3 regions of the Pararhizobium sp. DWP1-1-3 genome follow, and region 1 is predicted to be linked to each of the others. Evidence: riboswitches for the same ligand, from Rfam matches in the RefSeq annotation. Region 1 holds a riboswitch; each other region holds the start of a gene.
What was found. Region 1 has a riboswitch for cobalamin ahead of ACP7BS_RS27305 (DUF1636 family protein). Riboswitches for the same ligand answer to the same signal wherever they lie in the genome.

Region 1 (3,233 bases):
CTTCCTTGGTCGGATATTTCTCCGACAGTTCGGGGAGTTCCTTGACACCGTCACGGAGCTTTTGATCCAATGTCTTCCAGCCGGAAATGCCGGTATAGCCGACCATGCGGTCCTGCAGCTGCAGAGCCAGCATCATCTCGGTGAGATTGACATCGTTGGAAATCGCCCGCTTCGGCGCGGCCTCGAAGGTGACGTCGCGGTTGCAGCTCTTCACGGTGACCGGATAGGCAAGCGCCGGCATGGCGATGAGGGCGGTGGCGAGGAACCCCGCGGCAGAGGCAAGCAAGCGGAAAGAGGGCATGGTTTGTCCTTTCGGTTCAGGCGGTCTTGAGGGAAAATGAAAAGCGCGCGGCGGCGTTGCCCTTTACCGGATGGGCAAGGGCGGTGACGCCGAAGGTGGTCGAAATCGCGTGTGGTGTCAGCACGTCGTCCGGGAGGCCGAAGCCGACCATCCGGCCGTCGCGCATCAGCGCCACATGGGTAGCAAACGTACTGGCCAGATTGATATCATGCAGCGTGGTGACGATGGTGAGCTTCAGCCCGGCCAGCAGATGAAGAATTTCCAGCTGGTGGCGGATATCGAGATGGTTGGTCGGTTCGTCGAGAATGACGATATCCGGTTCCTGCGCCAGCGCTCGGGCAACCAGCACCCGCTGCTTCTCGCCGCCCGACAGTGTCGTGAACTGGCGGCTGGCCATTGAAGCGAGATCGAGATGCTGCAGGCAGTGAGCAACCTGCGCGCGGTCCTCGTCCGTCCAGCCTGTCAGGCCCTGACGTCTCGGAATGCGGCCCATCATGACCACATCGAGCACGGTGAAGGGGAAATCTGCCGGCATTTCCTGCAGCACCACGGCGACACGGCGGGCGGCAGCCCGGGCGGAAAGCTTGCGAATATCCTCGCCATCGATCTCGACCCGGCCCTCGATCGGGGCCGTCCCACGATAAAGGCAGCGCAACAGCGATGTCTTGCCAGCACCGTTCGGCCCGACGATGGCAAGCCGGTGACCGGCCCCCAGCGAGAAGCTGACGTCGCGAACGAGAAGGAGATTGGCTTTTGGACCCCAGCTAAGGCCCAAAACGTTCAGACTGGCGCCACGCCCGTCACAGCTCATCGGTTGCCCCCCGGGATCACGGTTTTCATTGGATGCGCGCTCCGTTCTGTTCCGACACAAGGAAAACGGCCGGAATCCGGGCAATGGTCTTGCCTCCGAGGCCGCGCGGACGTTCGGCCTCGCGTGTCAGGCCATCCGGCCGTTCAGCAAAGATCACGGCGAAATCCACAAGTGCGCGGATATCCGTGTCCGGCGCGATATCGCCAAACAGATAGGTCGCCTTGCCGCTGGCCTGGAAAGCGATCGTGCAGGGGCGCCGGCAACCGGCCATGCAGACGGTGCCCTCGATCGAAAAGTCGGACCCGCCGGCGATATCCAGGCGCGACAGGCTGTCGTTGAGACGAGCCAGCAGTTCCAATCCGGGGCGGCATGCCGTTCCGGTGATCCGGCAATCGGTGCAGACGGTTATGATGTGCTGTGGATGATGCGCCATGTCTTATCCCCGGAGGCAACGTCCGGAGTCCACATGGCGACAAAGTGCAGGCGCGCAAAAGCGCTGCTTTCAAGCCAGATTTTTTCCATCGGAACACCCCGTCCGTTGCAGTTGATCATCGATGATGGCAGGTCTCCTGGCTCGCGGGTCAGTGCGCATCCACCCCTTCCCGGCTTTTGGCCAGTGGGATGTTGTGAATGCGCTCGCCGCTTACAGTTGCGGGGGCAGCCACGGTTTTGGCCCCTTTTGGGTCATCCTCACCGTGTTCCCTTTTCAGCCGCTCCAGGGTCACCTGGAAGCAGCACCATCAGAGCGACATCTCGCACGATTCCAACAACCTGACAACGCCGGATTCCAATCTTTCGATATCATCATCGTGAACGTAATGTTATTTTATTACTAAGTGGTCGTCAAGCGGGACTGGGCGCCTGATGCATGGGTTGTTGCTTGTCGTGCCGTAAGATCTGCAGCGTCCGGCGCCCCGCCCCGCATGCTTGCGGAATGCCCCGGCCTGGTGTGTATGGGCAATGCGGTGTTCCCGCGGTAACCGCCGGACCGGAGGATTGCGCATATTCAGGCTCCATCATCTGTTGTTGGAGCGTCCAATGAATTTTTTAAATCTCGCCGATCACCCGGAGCGCAGCGTTGCGATCTTTGCCCTTGTCGTGTGGATAGCGACAATTGGACGGGCGATCACCATCACCTATGGCCAGTGACGGCCGCAGCTGGAAGGAAACTGGATGGCGAGAGCTGTAAATCCCGGCTTGGATGCGAGGCGTTGCGGTCTGTTTTACAGCGTCTCCGGCGGAAAACCGCCGGATTGATGAAGGGAGTTCCTGCTAAAATGTGAGGGCTTGAGCAAAAGACTAGGCGAATTATGTGAGAAAATTTGCCCCACGCTCTGGATTTGGTTCGTAAATTGCTCTACTGCCCCTGCCATCTCTTTAGTGAACATCAGACTTTGAAAGATTCACATGCAAGTATTGGTTCGCGACAACAACGTCGATCAGGCTCTCCGAGTGTTGAAGAAGAAGCTTCAGCGCGAAGGCGTCTTCCGTGAAATGCGTATGCGGGAAGCCTACGAAAAGCCGTCCGTCAAAAAGGCACGCCAGAAGGCCGAGGCTATCAGCCGTCAGCGCAAGAATGCGCGCAAGCAGCTGCAGCGCGAAGGCCTTCTGCCGGCACCGAAGAAGAAGCCAACCCGCTAATAGCGGCGGCTTTCGACGAGATTGGGGCTTTCTAGTCTAAGGCGCGTCCGGTATCCGGACGCGCTAGTTTTCGTTGTTTCCGGATACGTAGATTTGAGAGATGCGGCGGCCATCGGCCGTGACGGTGGCGCTGTGGCGGTCGATCGTTCGCCGATCGCATCCGCGACCCGCAGTGCTTTTCTTCCTTGAGCGGTCCGGTTAATGACTGCTGGTACGCTGGTACCATTGCAAGCTCCAAAGGCTTGTGGCTCTGCAAGTCCATATTTCAGCGATGCAGGTCCCTCGTTGCTTCTCCAGCATTCATAGCTCTCCATGTGGCGCGCACCCTCGGTCGCGGGAGACAAATGTGATTCCCCTGCAGGTGGCCGAGTTGCAACCCTCAGTGAATTTCCGCTGTATAAAGGAAATAATTCCTACAGGCCGCTGCGGCGGATGTCCGAAAGGACGTTCGCAGCGGCCACGTCTCGTGTGACCGCGTGT
Region 2 (3,233 bases), on a different contig from region 1:
TCATGCTCGGCAATGATCGGCTTCAGCTTTTCGATGAAAGCGGCCGGATCCGCAATCGAACCCAGTTCGACGACGAAGCTGTCGAATTCGTCATGGCTGTGCTCTTCACCGGCCTCGTGCTCCATCTCGTGATGGGACCTGCGGTTGGCGATGTCGCTTTCGGTGCCGACGCCGAGGCCGAGCAGGACGGCGGCGGAAACCTCGCCGTTCTTCGCCTCGATCATCGTCGGCTTGCGGCTGGTGCGCGAAGAGACCTCGTTGCGGACAAAGGCAAGGCCGGTCGAATCGAGCAGGTCGGTTTTGTTGAGAATGATCAGGTCGGCAGCGGTCAGCTGGTCTTCGAACAGTTCCTCGATCGGGCTTTCGTGATCGAGATTGTCGTCGTTGACGCGCAGCGCATCGACCTTGTCATGATCGTCGGCAAAGCGTCCGGCAGCGACGGCGGCACTGTCTACGACGGTGATGACGCCATCGACGGTCACCTGCGTGCGGATATCCGGCCAGTTGAAGGCGGCGATCAGCGGCTGTGGCAGCGCCAGACCGGACGTTTCGATGATGATATGGTCGGGGCGGTTTTCGCGCTCGAGCAGCTTCGTCATCGTCGGGATGAAATCGTCGGCGACGGTGCAGCAGATGCAGCCATTGGTCAGCTCGATGATATCGTCCTCGCTGCAGGCTTCGGCGCCGCAGCCCTTCAAGACGTCGCCATCGACGCCGAGATCGCCGAATTCGTTGATGATCAGCGCGATGCGCCGGCCGCCGGCATTTTGCAGGATGTTACGGATCATCGTCGTCTTGCCGGCACCGAGAAAGCCGGTGATGACGGTCGCCGGGATCTTGCCGTGGGCGGCCTTTTCAATAGTCATGGATCAACCCTTCATTTTCAGCGGCAATCCAGCCGCGATAAAATAGACGTCTGCGGATATCTCCGCAATGATCTGGTGCAGCCGGCCGGCATGGTCGCGAAAATCGCGCGCCATCCGGTTCTCCGGCACGATGCCCAGCCCGACTTCGTTCGAAACGAAGACCAGCTTGGCCTTGGCCTGCGGCACATAGGCCGCAAGCCGTTCAAATTCCGCCGCGATATCCCGATGTTCCATCATCAGATTGGTGACCCAGAGCGTCAGGCAATCGATTAGAACGATGCGATCAGGCGCATCGATCGCCTTCAGGCAGCCGGCAAGGTCGAGTGGTTCCTCATGGGTCTGCCAATCGGCGCCGCGGCGATCGCGATGCTCACTAATTCTTGCCTGCATATCGCCGTCCCAGGCCCTTCCGGTCGCGACGTAATGGATGCGCAGACCCGACGCCGTCACGAGTTTTTCGGCGAAAGCGGATTTGCCGGAACGGGCGCCGCCCAGAACCAGCACGCTGCCTGACAGTATCGATGTCATGAAAAGATCCTGGCCTCAGCGCGCGCCGGAAAGGACAGGAACCCTTGGGTCACGCAAAGCGGCATTCGCGGCAACGCGAAACAGGCCGTTCCGGGAACGGGATAATAAAGCCATGACAACCTCCGTGCTGGCATCGGGAGTATCTCTCCCTGGATTGGGCGAGCCCTATCGAAGACGGGGCCCTTGAGGATGGCAGGTCTCCTGGCTCACGGCGCCACGCCCCAAAAGGGACGAACGGGCCCGCCTCGCCTTCCCGGAGTTTTTGCGCCAGATTGCGTCACCGCAATCGACTGATATCACGAAGAGGCGGACGATTCGTAGATTTAGAGGCGTCCGGCCCCGGCAGATCGTGATGCTACTCCAGTGGCTTTTCCGGTTGGGCCGATCCTTACCGCTGCCGCGAATGCGGACAGTCCGGAAACATCGGCTTTCCCGGATGGCGAACCCTGACCGTTCTACAGTCGCGGGGTCGGCTGCGATAAGGACGCCCGGTCTGGGTCCGGCCCGTCGCATTCCCATTTACTCCCAACATGCAACGGCATATCGGGAACCATCCAATGACCGATGATTAGGCGCTCGCCTGGATCAAGTCAATTGCGGCACTCTCTCGCCGCCATGGTTTGGCGCGGCCTCGGCAAGACTAAGCTTGATCTCCCAGACCATGCCTTCTAGAGCAATTCCAGCGGAAGTGCGCAGCGGTTTTGCGTCCGAAATTGCGTAGAAAAAAAGACAGGCGGTTTTCGCAATTCGAAGAAAAGCGGAAATGCCCACGACGGCGCAGAGACAGGATGGCCAGGCAATGAAGCTGAAGATGATTCCGAAACTTAACCTGCGGCGGCTCGGCTATCTCTCGCTGCTTTTCGATCTCGGGCGGATGCGGGCCTTTGCGCGGCGGAGCGAACTCGGCCTGGTCGTCGCGGGCATGATCGTCGGTGTAACGTCGGGTCTTGCCGTCACCGCGATGAGCATCATATCGAGCCGCCTGCACAGCCTGATCTTCGGCATTGCCGATGACGAAAGGCTGAGTTCCAGCAATCTGCAGGGCGAAATTTCCGTATTGATCGCGCCGGTGGCCGGTGGGATCATTCTCGGCCTGGTGATGATGCTTCTGGCATCCTGGCGCAAGAAGCCGATGGTCGATCCGATCGAGGCCAACGCCCTGCATGGCGGCCGTCTCTCGCTCACCGACAGCATCGTCGTCGCGATACAGAACCTGATCTCCAACGGCTTTGGTGCCTCCGTCGGGCTTGAGGCCGGTTACACGCAGCTGGCGTCCGGCATCGCCTCCAAGCTCGGCATCTCGCTGCAGCTTCGCCGCTCGGATCTGCGCACCCTGGTCGGTTGCGGCGCTGCCGGCGCCATTGCCGCCGCGTTCAATGCGCCGCTGACCGGTGCCTTCTATGCCTTCGAGCTGATCATCGGCACCTATACGATCGTGTCGCTGACGCCGGTGGTCGTTTCCGCCCTGATCGCCAATCTCGTGGCCCGATGGCTGTATGCGGGCGATTTCACCATCGATGTCGGCCAGTTCGGCGCCGTCGTTCCGGCCGACTATCTGCCGGCATTGCTGCTCGGCTGCTTCTGCGCTGCCATGGGCATCCTCTTGATGAAGGGCGTCTCGCTCATCGAGGGGCTTGCCCGACGCAGTTTTATCCCCGCTCCCGCGCGCCCGGCGCTCGGCGGCATCGTCGTCGGCCTTTTGGCACTGGTGTCGCCCCAGGTGCTCTCGGCCGGTCACGGTGCCCTGCATCTCAATCTCGCCAGTTCGCCGGCAATCCCGATGCTGATCGGCCTGTTCCTGATGAAATCCCTCGCCTCGGCGGTCTCCATCGGTTCCGG
Region 3 (3,233 bases), on a different contig from region 1:
TTGCCTTGCCCCGGGAGAGCCGCCGATTGTGGCTCTCCCGCCTCGCCTCGCATTAAACTCCCGCCTGCCGTTAACGCTGCCATGCAGCAACCGTTGCAGCACCGTCGAATGACGTTATGATAAGGGCAAAGTCAGAGTGCGCAGGATGTTCCTTCGTACCCGGCACGTGCCGGTATGCTCAGGCGAGAGGAACACGTGACCTTCCGTTCGAAATCCTTTGCGGCGCTGATCGCTCCGCTTCTTCTGGTCATGACGACCACGGCCGATGCCTCGGCTGTGTGCGAACGGCTGAATGCCCGCCTTGCCAGCCTGCCGAAGATCGTCGCCTCCAATGCCAATCTGCGCGACTACACCAGCGCGATCTCCCGCCAGAACCTGGATCTGCGGCAGGCGCGCAGCGATCTGAGACGGCTGGGATGCAGTTCCGGCAGCGTCATCATTGTCGGTGGCCCGAACGAAGACGCCTGCTACAGCCTCGACGCCGAAATCTCTCAGATGGAGATGGATCTCGAAACGCTGAAAGCCCGTCGGCAGAATCTTCTGGAAGGGGGCGCCAGCGACATCACCCGGCGGCGCATCCACGCAGCGCTTGCCGCCAATCGCTGCGCCGAGGAGGAGGATGAAGTCCTCAGTGCCGCCGTCGAAGAACCGGAAACCCACCGCAACATCCTGAACGATCTGCCGCCGATCAGTGAAGACGAGCCGGACATGCGCGGCAGCAACGCCGACTTCGCCACGCCGGATGACGGCTTTGGTCCAAGCGCGGACTATCCGGGCAGCCTGCGCACCATGTGCGTGCGTACCTGCGACGGCGCGTTCTTCCCGATCTCGTCGAACTCGTCCCCGGCCGATTTCCAGCGCGATGCCGAAACCTGCCAGCGGCGGTGTCCGGGAGCGGAGACGGCGCTCTACTATCATGCCTTGGCGACCGAAGAGACAAACCAGATGGTCTCCGCCGCCACCGGCGAACCCTATGCCGACCTGCCGTCGGCTTTCGCCTACAAGACCCGCGATTTCAGCCAGCCCGGTCAGTGCGGCTGCGCTCCCGCCGGACGCACGGCGATACCACAGAGCACGCCGGACGACGGCAAAGGCGTTATCGAGGTTCGCACCCGCAAGAAGGCCGACCCGGTCGAGGTGAAGACCCCCGTTGCCGACCGGCCTTACAATCCGCAGGACAACAAGGTTCGCGTTGTCGGCCCGAGCTTCCTGCCTTCGCAGGAAACCTCGATCGACCTCAGGCATCCAACCGGCCCCGGATATCAGGAACTACAGCAGACCAACTGATCAATCGACTGGTCGCGCACCCCAGCAATCGGAAAACACCAAATCCTTGAGCGGCAAGCGCTGGCGCCAGCCTTTGACGGCCAGTTCCGGCTCGGCATAGAGCGTGTCGACATAACCAAGGCAGAGCCAGGCGATGATGTCGACATGACCGGGGATGTCGAGCACGTCCTTGATGTCGCGTTCGTGAAAAATGCTGACCCAGCCGACGCCGACGCCTTCGGCCCGTGCAGCAAGCCAGAGATTCTGCACCGCGCAGACGGTGGAAAAGGCATCCATGCGCCGATTGTGCGTCCGGCCGAGAACGACCTTGCCTGCCCGGGTCGGATCACAGGTGACGCAGATGCTGACGGGCGCCTTGCGGATCCCTTCAAGCTTCAACGACCGGTATTTGTCCCGCACCTCGCCCTCGAACATCAGCGCCGCCTCTTCGTTGGCCCGCTGGAAGGCTTCGAAAACACGAGCGCGCCGGTCCTCGTCCCGGACGACGATGAAATTCCATGGCTGCATGAAGCCGACCGACGGCGCGCTGTGTGCGGCAGCGAGCAACCGCCCGATGAGCGCGTCCGGCAAGGGCGCCGGCAGGAACTGGTCGCGCACGTCGCGGCGGGTTTCGATGGCGCGGTAGACGGCGGCGCGCTCGTCCGATGAAAATGCGTCCGCCCTCACAAGGCGGTCTTGTGGTTCAGTTTGCATCGTTTGATCCCCAACAATGCGAAACCTCCCGCCGTCCGCGCGGGGCTGGTCCATCTCGTCAGGCCGGTCTTCTGACTGCGGATCATCCGGTTTTGCCGCCTTCCCGGATCGATTGAAGATCCAGTGGCAGAACTCTGAAATGATTCAGAGATTCGTAAAAGCAAAGCCGTCCCCGTTACAGCGCTGGGCACGTCCCGGATTTTCACCGGATTCCCGATTCTCCTGCTTGCGCAGGCACCTGAACGAAACGATATGGCCATAGCGGGCCGCCGTTTGCAAGGCGGCACGCCGGTTCTTGTCAGATCGCCGCGACCGGATGCGGCGATCCGTCATAAGCACCCCAGATCGACTGGTCGAAGCAAATCATCGAACCGGTCATCAGGCCGGATTCCGCCGACGACAGATAGGCGCAGGCGCGCGCCACTTCCGCAGGATCGACCAAGCGGCCGAAGGGTTGGCTGACCGCAGCCTTTTCCAGCCAGTCGGCAGGTGATCCGTGGAATTCGCGCTGAATGCGGTCCTCACCTTCGGATGCCATCCAGCCGATGTTCAGGCCATTGACGCGGATCCGGTTGCGCAGCACCGCGTAGGCCGTGTTCTTGGTCAGCGTTTCCAGCGCGCCCTTGGACGCGCAATAGGCAGAGATGAAAGGCTGCCCGGCCATGGCCGACATCGACCCGATATTGACGATGGTCCCCTCGATTTTTTCCCGGCGCATGACGTTGATCGTTTCCTGCATCAGAAAGAACGGCGCGCGCACATTGATGGCAAACATCCGGTCGAACAGTTCCGGGCTGGTATCGAGGATCGTGCCACGATCGGTAATCGCGGCCGCGTTGACCAGCGCATCGACCCGGCCAAATTCCCTGTCGCAGGCGGCAACCACCTTGCGCGCATCCTCGACCTTTTCCAGATCGGCCTGCACATAGACGACCCGGGTTCCGGTCGCCTTGCCGATCTCGGCCGCCTTGGCCTCGCCTTTGGTGGCATTGCGGCCGCAGATGACGATGCCGGCCGCGCCGCGCTCGGCAAACAGCGTCGCGATCGCCGCTCCCAGGCCTTGCGTTCCACCGGTAACGATTGCGATCTTGCCGTCCAGACGGCCATAGTCAGTGCTCATTGTCTTTCCTCCATTTCGATATCGCCGATGCCAAAAAACTCCCGCCCGGCATTCGGGCAGGAGTTCAAATTGCAAGACATCGGTCCGTTAGCTGAGCTTCTTCTCCGATTGCGCGGCAAGCGCCGCTACGAAT

Region 2: linked by a shared signal. The riboswitch ahead of cobU (bifunctional adenosylcobinamide kinase/adenosylcobinamide-phosphate guanylyltransferase) and the one ahead of ACP7BS_RS27305 (DUF1636 family protein) in region 1 are both predicted to bind cobalamin.
Region 3: linked by a shared signal. The riboswitch ahead of bluB (5,6-dimethylbenzimidazole synthase) and the one ahead of ACP7BS_RS27305 (DUF1636 family protein) in region 1 are both predicted to bind cobalamin.

The regions. Positions count from the first base shown of each region.
Region 1 is NZ_JAFCTR010000021.1:20,287-23,519, reverse strand. Features, by position in the region: gene ACP7BS_RS27315 (ABC transporter substrate-binding protein) at 1-301, opposite strand, end outside; gene ACP7BS_RS27310 (ABC transporter ATP-binding protein) at 318-1,112, opposite strand; gene ACP7BS_RS27305 (DUF1636 family protein) at 1,138-1,545, opposite strand; cobalamin riboswitch at 1,655-1,869, opposite strand; gene rpsU (30S ribosomal protein S21) at 2,520-2,753, shown strand.
Region 2 is NZ_JAFCTR010000001.1:600,190-603,422, reverse strand. Features, by position in the region: gene cobW (cobalamin biosynthesis protein CobW) at 1-866, opposite strand, end outside; gene cobU (bifunctional adenosylcobinamide kinase/adenosylcobinamide-phosphate guanylyltransferase) at 870-1,394, opposite strand; cobalamin riboswitch at 1,569-1,964, opposite strand; gene ACP7BS_RS02990 (chloride channel protein) at 2,206-3,233, shown strand, end outside.
Region 3 is NZ_JAFCTR010000001.1:733,254-736,486, reverse strand. Features, by position in the region: gene ACP7BS_RS03620 (DUF2865 domain-containing protein) at 175-1,287, shown strand; gene bluB (5,6-dimethylbenzimidazole synthase) at 1,288-1,980, opposite strand; cobalamin riboswitch at 2,025-2,238, opposite strand; gene ACP7BS_RS03610 (SDR family oxidoreductase) at 2,279-3,100, opposite strand; gene ACP7BS_RS03605 (phytanoyl-CoA dioxygenase family protein) at 3,188-3,233, opposite strand, start outside.